Regions from separate parts of the Kluyvera chengduensis genome, predicted to be linked through region 2. Evidence: predicted binding sites of a transcription regulator. Region 2 holds the regulator's gene; each other region holds the start of a gene.
The links. Region 2 encodes CRP, which controls carbon source genes, mostly activating them, when cyclic AMP is high. Its sites were predicted from a motif close to ATGTGANNNNNNTCACAT; they were not measured.
Positions count from the first base shown of each region.

Region 1 (3,141 bases), on a different contig from region 2:
GAGTGGATAGAGATAGCCGCCAGGTGCGACAGCGCCAGCGCGCGGGCCAGGGTATCTTCATCGGCGTTCAGGTGTTTGGCGACGGTGACGACCGGCATGGTGGCGGCAATGCCCTGGTTGCCGGAACCAAAATTAGACATCGCAATGACCGGTGCGCCGCCCATGCGGGCGTCGGATGCCGCTACGGTATCGATGATCACTTTGCTCATCAGGTCGTTGCTCATCAGCCCTTTTTTCACCGCATCGGCGAATGTGCCGTTGATATTCAGACCGTATTTTTTATTTTTGCCTTCCTGCGACAGCGCCGAGTTCAGGCGGCCTGCTTCCAGAATAAAAGCAATCTCTTCTGCCGGAGCATGAGTAATAAAGTCGAAGGCTTCCTGCAGGCTAAAGGTCGGCAGTTCGCCGTTTTTCGCTGAGGCGTTTTGCGTTTGTTTCAGGGGCTGCGCTTCGCCGTTGAGATAAAGCTCAACCACATTCGTATGCGTGCCTTTTACCACCACGCGGCAGGTTTGTTCTGCGGCGCAGAGCGTCAGGTCGAGGTGGATGAAATCCGGCGTATCCTGCACGTCGATATTGACGCTATTAGCGTTAATTAATGCCTGTGCTAATTCAACATGCTGCTCGGTAATACCTTCCAGCGTTTGCAGGCCTTTATCGGAATTACCGCCGAAGGCGCCAATGGCGGCTGCCAGATTAACACCGGAAACGGTGGTTCCAGGAATCGTCACGCCCATGGCGTTTTTATACAGGTTGGCGGAAATAAAACCACTGATATTGTCACATGGATTATTAAGATATTTCGCGGCGTAAGCGGCGGTAAAGGCAATTGCGACAGGTTCCGTACAGCCTAATGCCGGTGCGACTTCTTTTTTCAGCCACTGAATAAACAGTGAGGTGTTTTCGTTGCTCATGTTAAGCGCTTCCCAAAATAACTAATGCTTGAATGGCGCTAATGTAATTTTTTTTATGAGGAAAAACTTACTCTAATTCCCTGCTATTTTTCAGGTTATAGGGAAATTCATTCTCTTTTTAATAAAATGTTTTTGTAAAGCGAAAATAAAGTTAACTCATTGATTTTTATAATTCAGGGTAAGATTTTTTTGAACATTAAATGGGATTTAGTTAACTGGATCACGCTATCGATAGAGTGTGATTTTTCTCTTTATTCATCATTTTGTGAAATAGATTAATAAATAGACAGCGCCTGACTCTTCAGAATGGGTAAAAAAAGTAGATCTGGATCACACTTCTGCGCTATACAAAGAGTTCGGCCCAGAGAAAGAGGTGCTAACCATGACGTCACTATCTCGTCCCCGCGTGGAATTTATCTCCACCATTCTGCAGACCGTGCTGAACCTGGGCTTGCTCAGCCTTGGCCTGATCCTGGTCGTGTTCCTCGGTAAAGAGACATTACACCTGGCGGACGTGCTGTTCGCTCCTGAAAGCACCAGCAAGTATGAGTTGGTGGAAGGGCTGGTGGTCTATTTCCTCTATTTTGAGTTTATCGCCTTGATTGTGAAGTATTTCCAGTCGGGCTTTCACTTCCCGCTACGCTACTTTGTCTATATCGGCATTACGGCGATTGTGCGGCTGATTATCGTCGACCATAAATCACCGCTGGATGTGCTGATTTACTCCGCCGCCATTCTGCTGTTGGTGATTACCCTGTGGCTGTGTAACTCGAAGCGGCTGAAGCGGGAATAATCAGCGCGCTGAATTGCCCGATGGCGCTGCGCTTATCGGGCCTACAAACGCCGCTCCCTGTCGCCCGGCCAAGCGAAGCGCCGCCGGGGAACGGTGTATCTGTGGCAAAAAAAAGGGCGCTCCATAGGAGCGCCAAACAGTCACAAGTTAGGGTTCGTTCAAGTTGAGGATAATAGCAGTGGCATTGCTGATGAAAATTAGCCCTTCACACCCCCGGCCGTCAGGCCGTTCACCAGCCAGCGCTGTGCCAGCAGGAAGACCACGGTAATCGGGATGGCGGAAAGTACGGCCGCGGCGGCAAAGTCGCCCCACAGGTAGTTTTGTGGGTTGAGGTATTGCTGCATACCAACGGCCAGGGTGTAGCTGTTCACATCACGCAGCAGCAGTGATGCAACCGGAACTTCGGTAATCGCGGCGATAAACGACAGGATAAACACCACCGCCAGAATCGGTACCGACAGCGGCAGCAGAACCAGACGGAACGCCTGCCATGGGGTAGCACCATCGAGCGCCGCCGCTTCTTCCAGAGAACTATCAATCGTTTCGAAGTAGCCTTTAATCGTCCAGACGTGCAGCGCGATACCGCCGAGGTAGGCGAAGATAACGCCGCCGTGGGTGTTCAGGCCGATAAACGGAACGTACTGACCCAGACGGTCAAACAAGGCGTACAGGGCAACCAGCGACAGCACCGCCGGGAACATCTGGAAAATCAGCATCCCTTTGAGCAGCGTCGCTTTGCCCGGGAAGCGCATACGGGCGAAAGCGTAGGCGCAGGTGGTGGAGAGCGCGACGATGCCAATGGCGGTGATGCCGGCGATTTTCACCGAGTTCCACAGCCACAGCAGTACTGGGAACGGTGGCGGCGTCACGCGGCCATCGGCGTGTTCAACGCTGAAGCCCAGCGCCAGCTTCCAGTGTTCCCAGGAGATATTTTCCGGGATCAGGCTGCCGGTGGCGAAGTTACCTTCGCGCAGTGAAATGGCGATAACCATCAGCAGCGGGAACATAATCGCCGCAATGAAAACCAGCAGCAGAAGGTGCGTGGTAAAGAGGCGCAGTTTCTGAGATTTGGGTTGTACCATAGCCATGTTCGAGTCTCCCTTAATCAAACTTCATGCGCGTGGCTTTCAGGTTCACTATCGCAAGCGCACCGACCAGCAGGAAGATAAGCGTCGCAATCGCTGCCGCCAGACCGAAGTCCTGGCCGCCGCCGCCTTCAAAGGCGATACGGTAGGTGTAGCTCACCAGCAGGTCGGTATAGCCCGCCGGAGTGGTGGTGCCGAGACGGTCCGGACCGCCGTTGGTCAACAGTTGAATCAGCACGAAGTTGTTAAAGTTAAAGGCGAAGCTGGCGATCATCAGCGGCGTCAGCGGCTTAATCAGCAGCGGGAACGTAATCTTAAAGAAGTTCTGGAACGGGCCAGCGCCATCCAT
Region 1 covers NZ_JBIQOI010000008.1:29,026-32,166, forward strand. Annotated here, with positions in the region: gene ACH1XZ_RS17990 (L-cysteine desulfidase family protein) at 1-914, opposite strand, end outside; gene psiE (phosphate-starvation-inducible protein PsiE) at 1,297-1,707, shown strand; gene malG (maltose ABC transporter permease MalG) at 1,905-2,795, opposite strand; gene malF (maltose ABC transporter permease MalF) at 2,809-3,141, opposite strand, start outside.
Region 1: the regulator CRP is predicted to act here: its motif matches at 1,233-1,250, upstream of psiE (phosphate-starvation-inducible protein PsiE).

Region 2 (3,141 bases):
ATGAATACGCTGGTCGTTCCCGGTGGGAAAATGGTGCTGGCAATGGAATTAATCATGACGCCGCTGGTGCAGCGGCTGATGGAAGGCAGGAAATAGCATCAAGACCAGGTAGCCCGGACGAGGTGCGCTAGTACCGACTCCGGGAATGACCCCGGCGTCACTGCGTTCGGCCGGGCTACGTCTGGCATGTAATCAGCCTTCGATCACTTCGTAAGAGTGAGTGATATTCACCGCTTTTTCGAGCATCAGCGCCACCGAGCAGTATTTCTCAGCAGACAGATCCACCGCACGCGATACCGCCGCATCCTTCAGATCTTTACCGGTGACGATAAAGTGCAGGTTAATGTGCGTAAACAGACGAGGCGCTTCTTCACGGCGCTCAGAGGTGAGCTTCACTTCGCAGTCGGTCACGTCATTGCGACCTTTTTGCAGGATAGAAACAACGTCAATCGCACTGCAACCACCGGCGGCCATCAGCACGACTTCCATCGGGCTCGGCGCTTTATCGCCAGAGTTACCGTCCATCAAAATTTGGTGGCCAGAAGCAGACTCACCGAGGAAGGTTAACCCTTCAACCCATTTCACACGTGCTTGCATAATATTTAACTCCCAGGTTGCAATTTTCTTCTCAGATTACGCGCACATAACAATTCTCGCAATGGAAGGCGATCGCCGTCATGCTGAAGCGAGACACCAGGAGACACACGGCTAAAGCTATGCTAAAACAGTCGGGATGCTACGGTAATACATAAACGTACTGCATGTATGCAGAGGACATCACATTACAGGCTGCGACCCTATTCGACAGCCGACTTCCCAGGTAACGGGAAGGATACTATTGCAACCAGTGGCTGCAATGTTTTTGCCGCTGGGAAGAGCTTATAACAGAGGATAACCGCGCATGGTGCTTGGCAAACCGCAAACAGACCCTACTCTCGAATGGTTCTTGTCTCATTGCCATATTCATAAGTACCCATCGAAGAGCACGCTGATTCACCAGGGTGAAAAAGCAGAGACGCTGTATTACATCGTAAAAGGCTCCGTGGCTGTACTCATCAAGGACGAAGAAGGCAAAGAGATGATCCTCTCTTACCTCAACCAGGGCGATTTTATCGGCGAGCTGGGCCTGTTCGAAGAAGGCCAGGAACGCAGCGCATGGGTACGAGCAAAAACCGCTTGTGAAGTTGCTGAAATCTCTTATAAAAAATTCCGTCAGCTGATCCAGGTTAACCCGGACATTCTGATGCGTCTCTCTTCTCAGATGGCGCGTCGTCTGCAGGTCACCTCTGAAAAAGTGGGTAACCTGGCCTTCCTGGACGTAACCGGTCGTATCGCTCAGACCCTGCTGAACCTGGCTAAACAGCCTGACGCCATGACCCACCCAGACGGTATGCAGATCAAAATCACCCGTCAGGAAATTGGTCAGATCGTTGGCTGCTCCCGTGAAACCGTGGGCCGTATTCTGAAAATGCTGGAAGATCAGAACCTGATCTCCGCACACGGCAAAACCATTGTCGTTTACGGTACCCGCTAATCCGGCCCAAAATGGCGTATTGTAAAAGCAATACGCCATTTTTGTTTTTCCCCCTATGTGGCGCAGGCTGATTTACCACCCGGAAGTCAACTATGCACTGCGGCAAACGCTGGTGTTATGTCTGCCGGTTGCTATCGGACTTCTGCTCGGCCATCTCCAGCAGGGTTTGCTGTTTTCATTGGTGCCCGCCTGCTGCAATATCGCCGGTCTCGACACTCCGCATAAGCGCTTCTTTAAACGCCTGATTATCGGTGGCTGTCTGTTCGCCGGATGCAGTCTTGCCGTTCAGCTGTTGTTGGCGCGCGACATCCCCTTGCCGTTGATTCTCACCGGGCTGGCGCTGCTGCTGGGCGTTACGGCGGAAATCAGCGCGCTGCACGGGCGGCTACTACCCGCCTCGCTCATCGCGTCTATCTTTACCCTAAGCCTTGCGGGAAATATGCCCATCTGGGAGCCCTTGCTGCTCTACGCGCTGGGTACGCTGTGGTACGGAGTATTTAACTGGTGGTGGTTCTGGATGTGGCGCGAACAGCCGCTGCGGGAATCACTGAGCTTGCTTTACCGCCAGCTCGCCGAATACTGTGAAGCGAAATATAGCCTGCTGACGCAGCATACCGACCCGGGCACCGCGCTGCCGCCGTTGCTGACTCGCCAGCAGAAAGTGGTGGATCTGATTTCCCAATGCTATCAGCAGTTGCACATGCTTGCGGCTAACCAGCATAACGATTACAAGCGCCTGCTGCGCGCCTTCCAGGTGGGGCTCGATTTACAGGAACATATCTCTGTCAGCCTGCACCAGCCCGAAGAGGTACAAAAGCTGGTTGAACGCAGCCACGCCGAAGCGGTGATCCGCTGGAACGCCCAGACCGTTGCGGCGCGCCTGAGGGTACTGGCGGACGATATTCTCTATCACCGCTACCCCACCCGCTTCAATATGGATAAACAAATAGGCGCGCTGGAGAAAATCGCCGACCAGCATCCAGACAACCCGGTCGGCCAGTTTTGCGCATGGCACTTCAGCCGCATCGCCCGCGTGCTACGCTCTCAGCGACCGCTCTACCCGCGCAACCTGATGGCCGATAAACAGCGACGTCTACCGCTATTCGCAGCGCTTAAAAGCTATCTGTCGCTGAAATCCCCGGCGCTGCGTAATGCCGCTCGACTCAGCGTAATGCTCAGCATCGCCAGCCTGATGGGTGCCGCGCTGCATCTGCCGAAGCCTTACTGGATCCTGATGACGGTGCTGCTGGTCACGCAAAACGGCTATGGCGCGACCCGCGTGCGTATTTTCCATCGTGCGGCGGGCACGCTGGCGGGGTTAGTGATTGCCGCCGTCGTCCTGCACTTCCACACCTCAGAAGGGCTAGCGTTATCGGGCATGCTGATCGTCACGTTGGGGAGCTACCTGATTATCCGTCGTCACTACGGCTGGGCCACCGTCGGCTTTACCATCACCGCGGTATATACCCTGCAAATTCTGACGCTGAACGGCGAGCAGTTTATCGTCGCGCGCTTTATCGACACCATCATCGGCTGCCTGATTGCCTTTGGCGGGATGATCTGGCTGTGGCCACAGTGGCAGAGCGGTCAACTTCGACAAAACGCCC
Region 2 covers NZ_JBIQOI010000010.1:125,144-128,284, reverse strand. Annotated here, with positions in the region: gene ACH1XZ_RS20135 (phosphoribulokinase) at 1-96, shown strand, start outside; gene ACH1XZ_RS20130 (OsmC family protein) at 193-597, opposite strand; gene crp (cAMP-activated global transcriptional regulator CRP) at 902-1,534, shown strand; gene ACH1XZ_RS20120 (YccS/YhfK family putative transporter) at 1,590-3,141, shown strand, end outside.

Region 3 (3,141 bases), on a different contig from region 2:
GCTCTGGGCGCGGTGGTGCTGTCGATTACCGGCGTGGAAGCGCTGTATGCCGACATGGGGCACTTCGGGAAATTACCGATTCGCCTGGCCTGGTTCTCGGTGGTGCTGCCTTCGCTGGTGCTGAACTACTTTGGTCAGGGCGCGCTGCTGTTAAAGCACCCGGAAGCCATTAAGAACCCGTTCTTCCTGCTGGCGCCTGATTGGGCGCTGATCCCAATGCTGGTGATTGCGGCATTGGCGACGGTTATCGCCTCTCAGGCGGTTATCTCCGGGGTCTTCTCGTTGACTCGCCAGGCGGTGCGCCTGGGGTATCTGTCACCGATGCGCATTATCCACACCTCGGAAATGGAGTCCGGCCAGATCTATATCCCGTTTATCAACTGGCTGCTTTATATCTCGGTGGTGGTGGTTATCGTCAGCTTTGAGCACTCCTCAAACCTGGCGGCGGCGTACGGTATTGCCGTGACCGGGACCATGGTGCTGACGACGATTCTGTTCACTACGGTGGCACGTAAGAACTGGCGCTGGAACAAGTTCTTTGTGGCGCTGCTGTTCGTGGCGTTTATGTGCATCGACATTCCGCTGTTCTCGGCGAACCTCGATAAAATCGTCTCCGGTGGTTGGCTGCCGCTGACGCTGGCGCTGATTATGTTCACCATCATGACTACCTGGAAAAGCGAGCGTTTCCGCCTGCTGCGTCGTATGCATGAGCACGGTAACTCTCTGGAAGCGATGATCGCCTCACTGGAGAAATCGCCTCCGGTACGCGTACCGGGTACCGCGGTGTATATGTCTCGTGCGCTGAACGTAATTCCGTTCGCCATGCTGCATAACCTCAAGCACAACAAGGTGCTGCACGAGCGGGTTATCCTGCTGACGCTGCGTACTGAAGATGCGCCGTATGTGCATAACGTTCGCCGCGTGCAGATTGAGCAGCTCTCTCCAACCTTCTGGCGCGTGGTGGCCAGCTACGGCTGGCGTGAAACGCCAAACGTGGAAGAGGTGTTCCACCGCTGCGGCCTGGAAGGCTTAAGCTGCCGAATGATGGAAACCTCGTTCTTTATGTCGCATGAGTCGCTGATTGTCGGCAAGCGTCCGTGGTACCTGCGCCTGCGCGGCAAGCTCTACCTGCTGTTGCAGCGCAACGCGCTTCGCGCGCCGGATCAGTTCGAGATCCCGCCGAACCGGGTTATCGAACTGGGCACCCAGGTCGAAATCTAATGCTATCAACGCCCTTCCTCATTCTGACGGAGGGCGTTTTTTTATCTCCCTTTCCTTCGTTCGCGAAACGTTTCGATGGCGATCACATTTCTATAACCTGATGGTGGTTTTCTGTTCGTTCTTCAGATTAAACTTATGTTAGCGAAACGTTTCGCTAGTGGAGCAAGAAAACAAAATGAAGAAAGGCACGGTACTCAACTCTGAAATCTCGTCGGTTATCTCCCGTTTGGGGCATACCGATACGCTGGTGGTGTGCGATGCGGGCTTACCTATTCCCCGCAGCACGGCGCGCATTGATATGGCGCTGACCCAGGGCGTTCCCACCTTTATGCAGGTGCTGGGCGTGGTGACGCAAGAGATGCAGGTCGAGGCCGCCATTCTCGCCGCGGAAATTCAACAACATAATCCGCAGCTCCACGAAGCGTTGCTCAAACACATTGAGCAGCTGCAGCAACACCAGGGAAACACCATTGATGTTCGTTACGTCTCACATGAACAGTTCAAACAACAAACCGCAGACAGTCAGGCGGTGATTCGCAGCGGGGAGTGTTCCCCGTATGCGAATATCATTCTCTGTGCTGGCGTCACCTTCTGAGGCCATCATGGACGCACTCTTACAACTGAAAGGGATCGATAAATCGTTCCCGGGCGTAAAGGCGCTCTCCGGCGCCGCGCTGAACGTCTACTCCGGTCGCGTGATGGCGCTGGTGGGCGAAAACGGCGCGGGCAAATCCACCATGATGAAAGTGCTGACCGGGATCTACGCCCGCGATGCCGGCTCATTATTATGGTTGGGTAAAGAGACTACCTTTAACGGTCCAAAATCGTCCCAGGAAGCCGGTATCGGCATCATCCACCAGGAGCTGAACCTGATCCCGCAACTGACGATTGCCGAGAACATTTTCCTCGGCCGTGAGTTCGTGAATCGCTTTGGCAAAATTGACTGGAAGAAGATGTATGCCGAGGCCGATATCCTGCTGGCAAAACTCAATCTGCGCTTTAAGAGCGACCGCCTGGTGGGCGACCTCTCTATCGGCGATCAGCAGATGGTGGAAATTGCCAAGGTGCTGAGCTTTGAGTCGAAGGTCATCGTCATGGATGAACCGACCGATGCACTGACCGATACTGAAACCGAATCCCTGTTCCGCGTCATCCGCGAGCTGAAATCGCAGGGACGCGGCATTGTCTATATCTCCCACCGCATGAAAGAGATTTTCGAGATCTGCGACGACGTCACCGTGTTTCGCGACGGGCAGTTTATTGCCGAGCGTGAAGTGGCGAGCCTCGACGAAGACCTTCTGATTGAAATGATGGTTGGGCGCAAACTCGAAGATCAGTACCCGCATCTTGATAAAGAACCGGGTGAGATCCGCCTGAAGGTGGACGCGCTGTGCGGGCCGGGCGTGGAAAACGTCTCCTTCACCCTGCGTAAAGGCGAAATCCTTGGCGTCGCCGGGCTAATGGGCGCTGGACGTACCGAACTGATGAAGGTGCTGTACGGCGCGCTGCCGCGCACCAGCGGCTACGTGACTCTCGACGGCCATGAAGTGGTGACCCGTTCACCGCAGGACGGCCTGGCAAACGGCATCGTTTATATCTCCGAAGACCGTAAGCGCGATGGCCTGGTGCTGGGCATGTCGGTGAAAGAGAACATGTCGCTAACCGCGCTGCGCTACTTCAGCCGTGCCGGTGGTGGCCTGAAGCATAAAGATGAACAGCAGGCGGTCGGCGACTTTATCCGCCTGTTTAACGTTAAAACGCCTTCCATGGAACAGGCTATCGGCCTGCTCTCCGGCGGTAACCAGCAGAAAGTGGCGATTGCCCGCGGCCTGATGACTCGTCCGAAGGTGCTGATCCTCGATGAGCCGACGCGCGGCGTCGACGTGGGGGCGAAGAAAGAGATTTATCAGCTTATCAACC
Region 3 covers NZ_JBIQOI010000003.1:331,391-334,531, forward strand. Annotated here, with positions in the region: gene kup (low affinity potassium transporter Kup) at 1-1,221, shown strand, start outside; gene rbsD (D-ribose pyranase) at 1,397-1,816, shown strand; gene rbsA (ribose ABC transporter ATP-binding protein RbsA) at 1,824-3,141, shown strand, end outside.
Region 3: the regulator CRP is predicted to act here: its motif matches at 1,292-1,309, upstream of rbsD (D-ribose pyranase).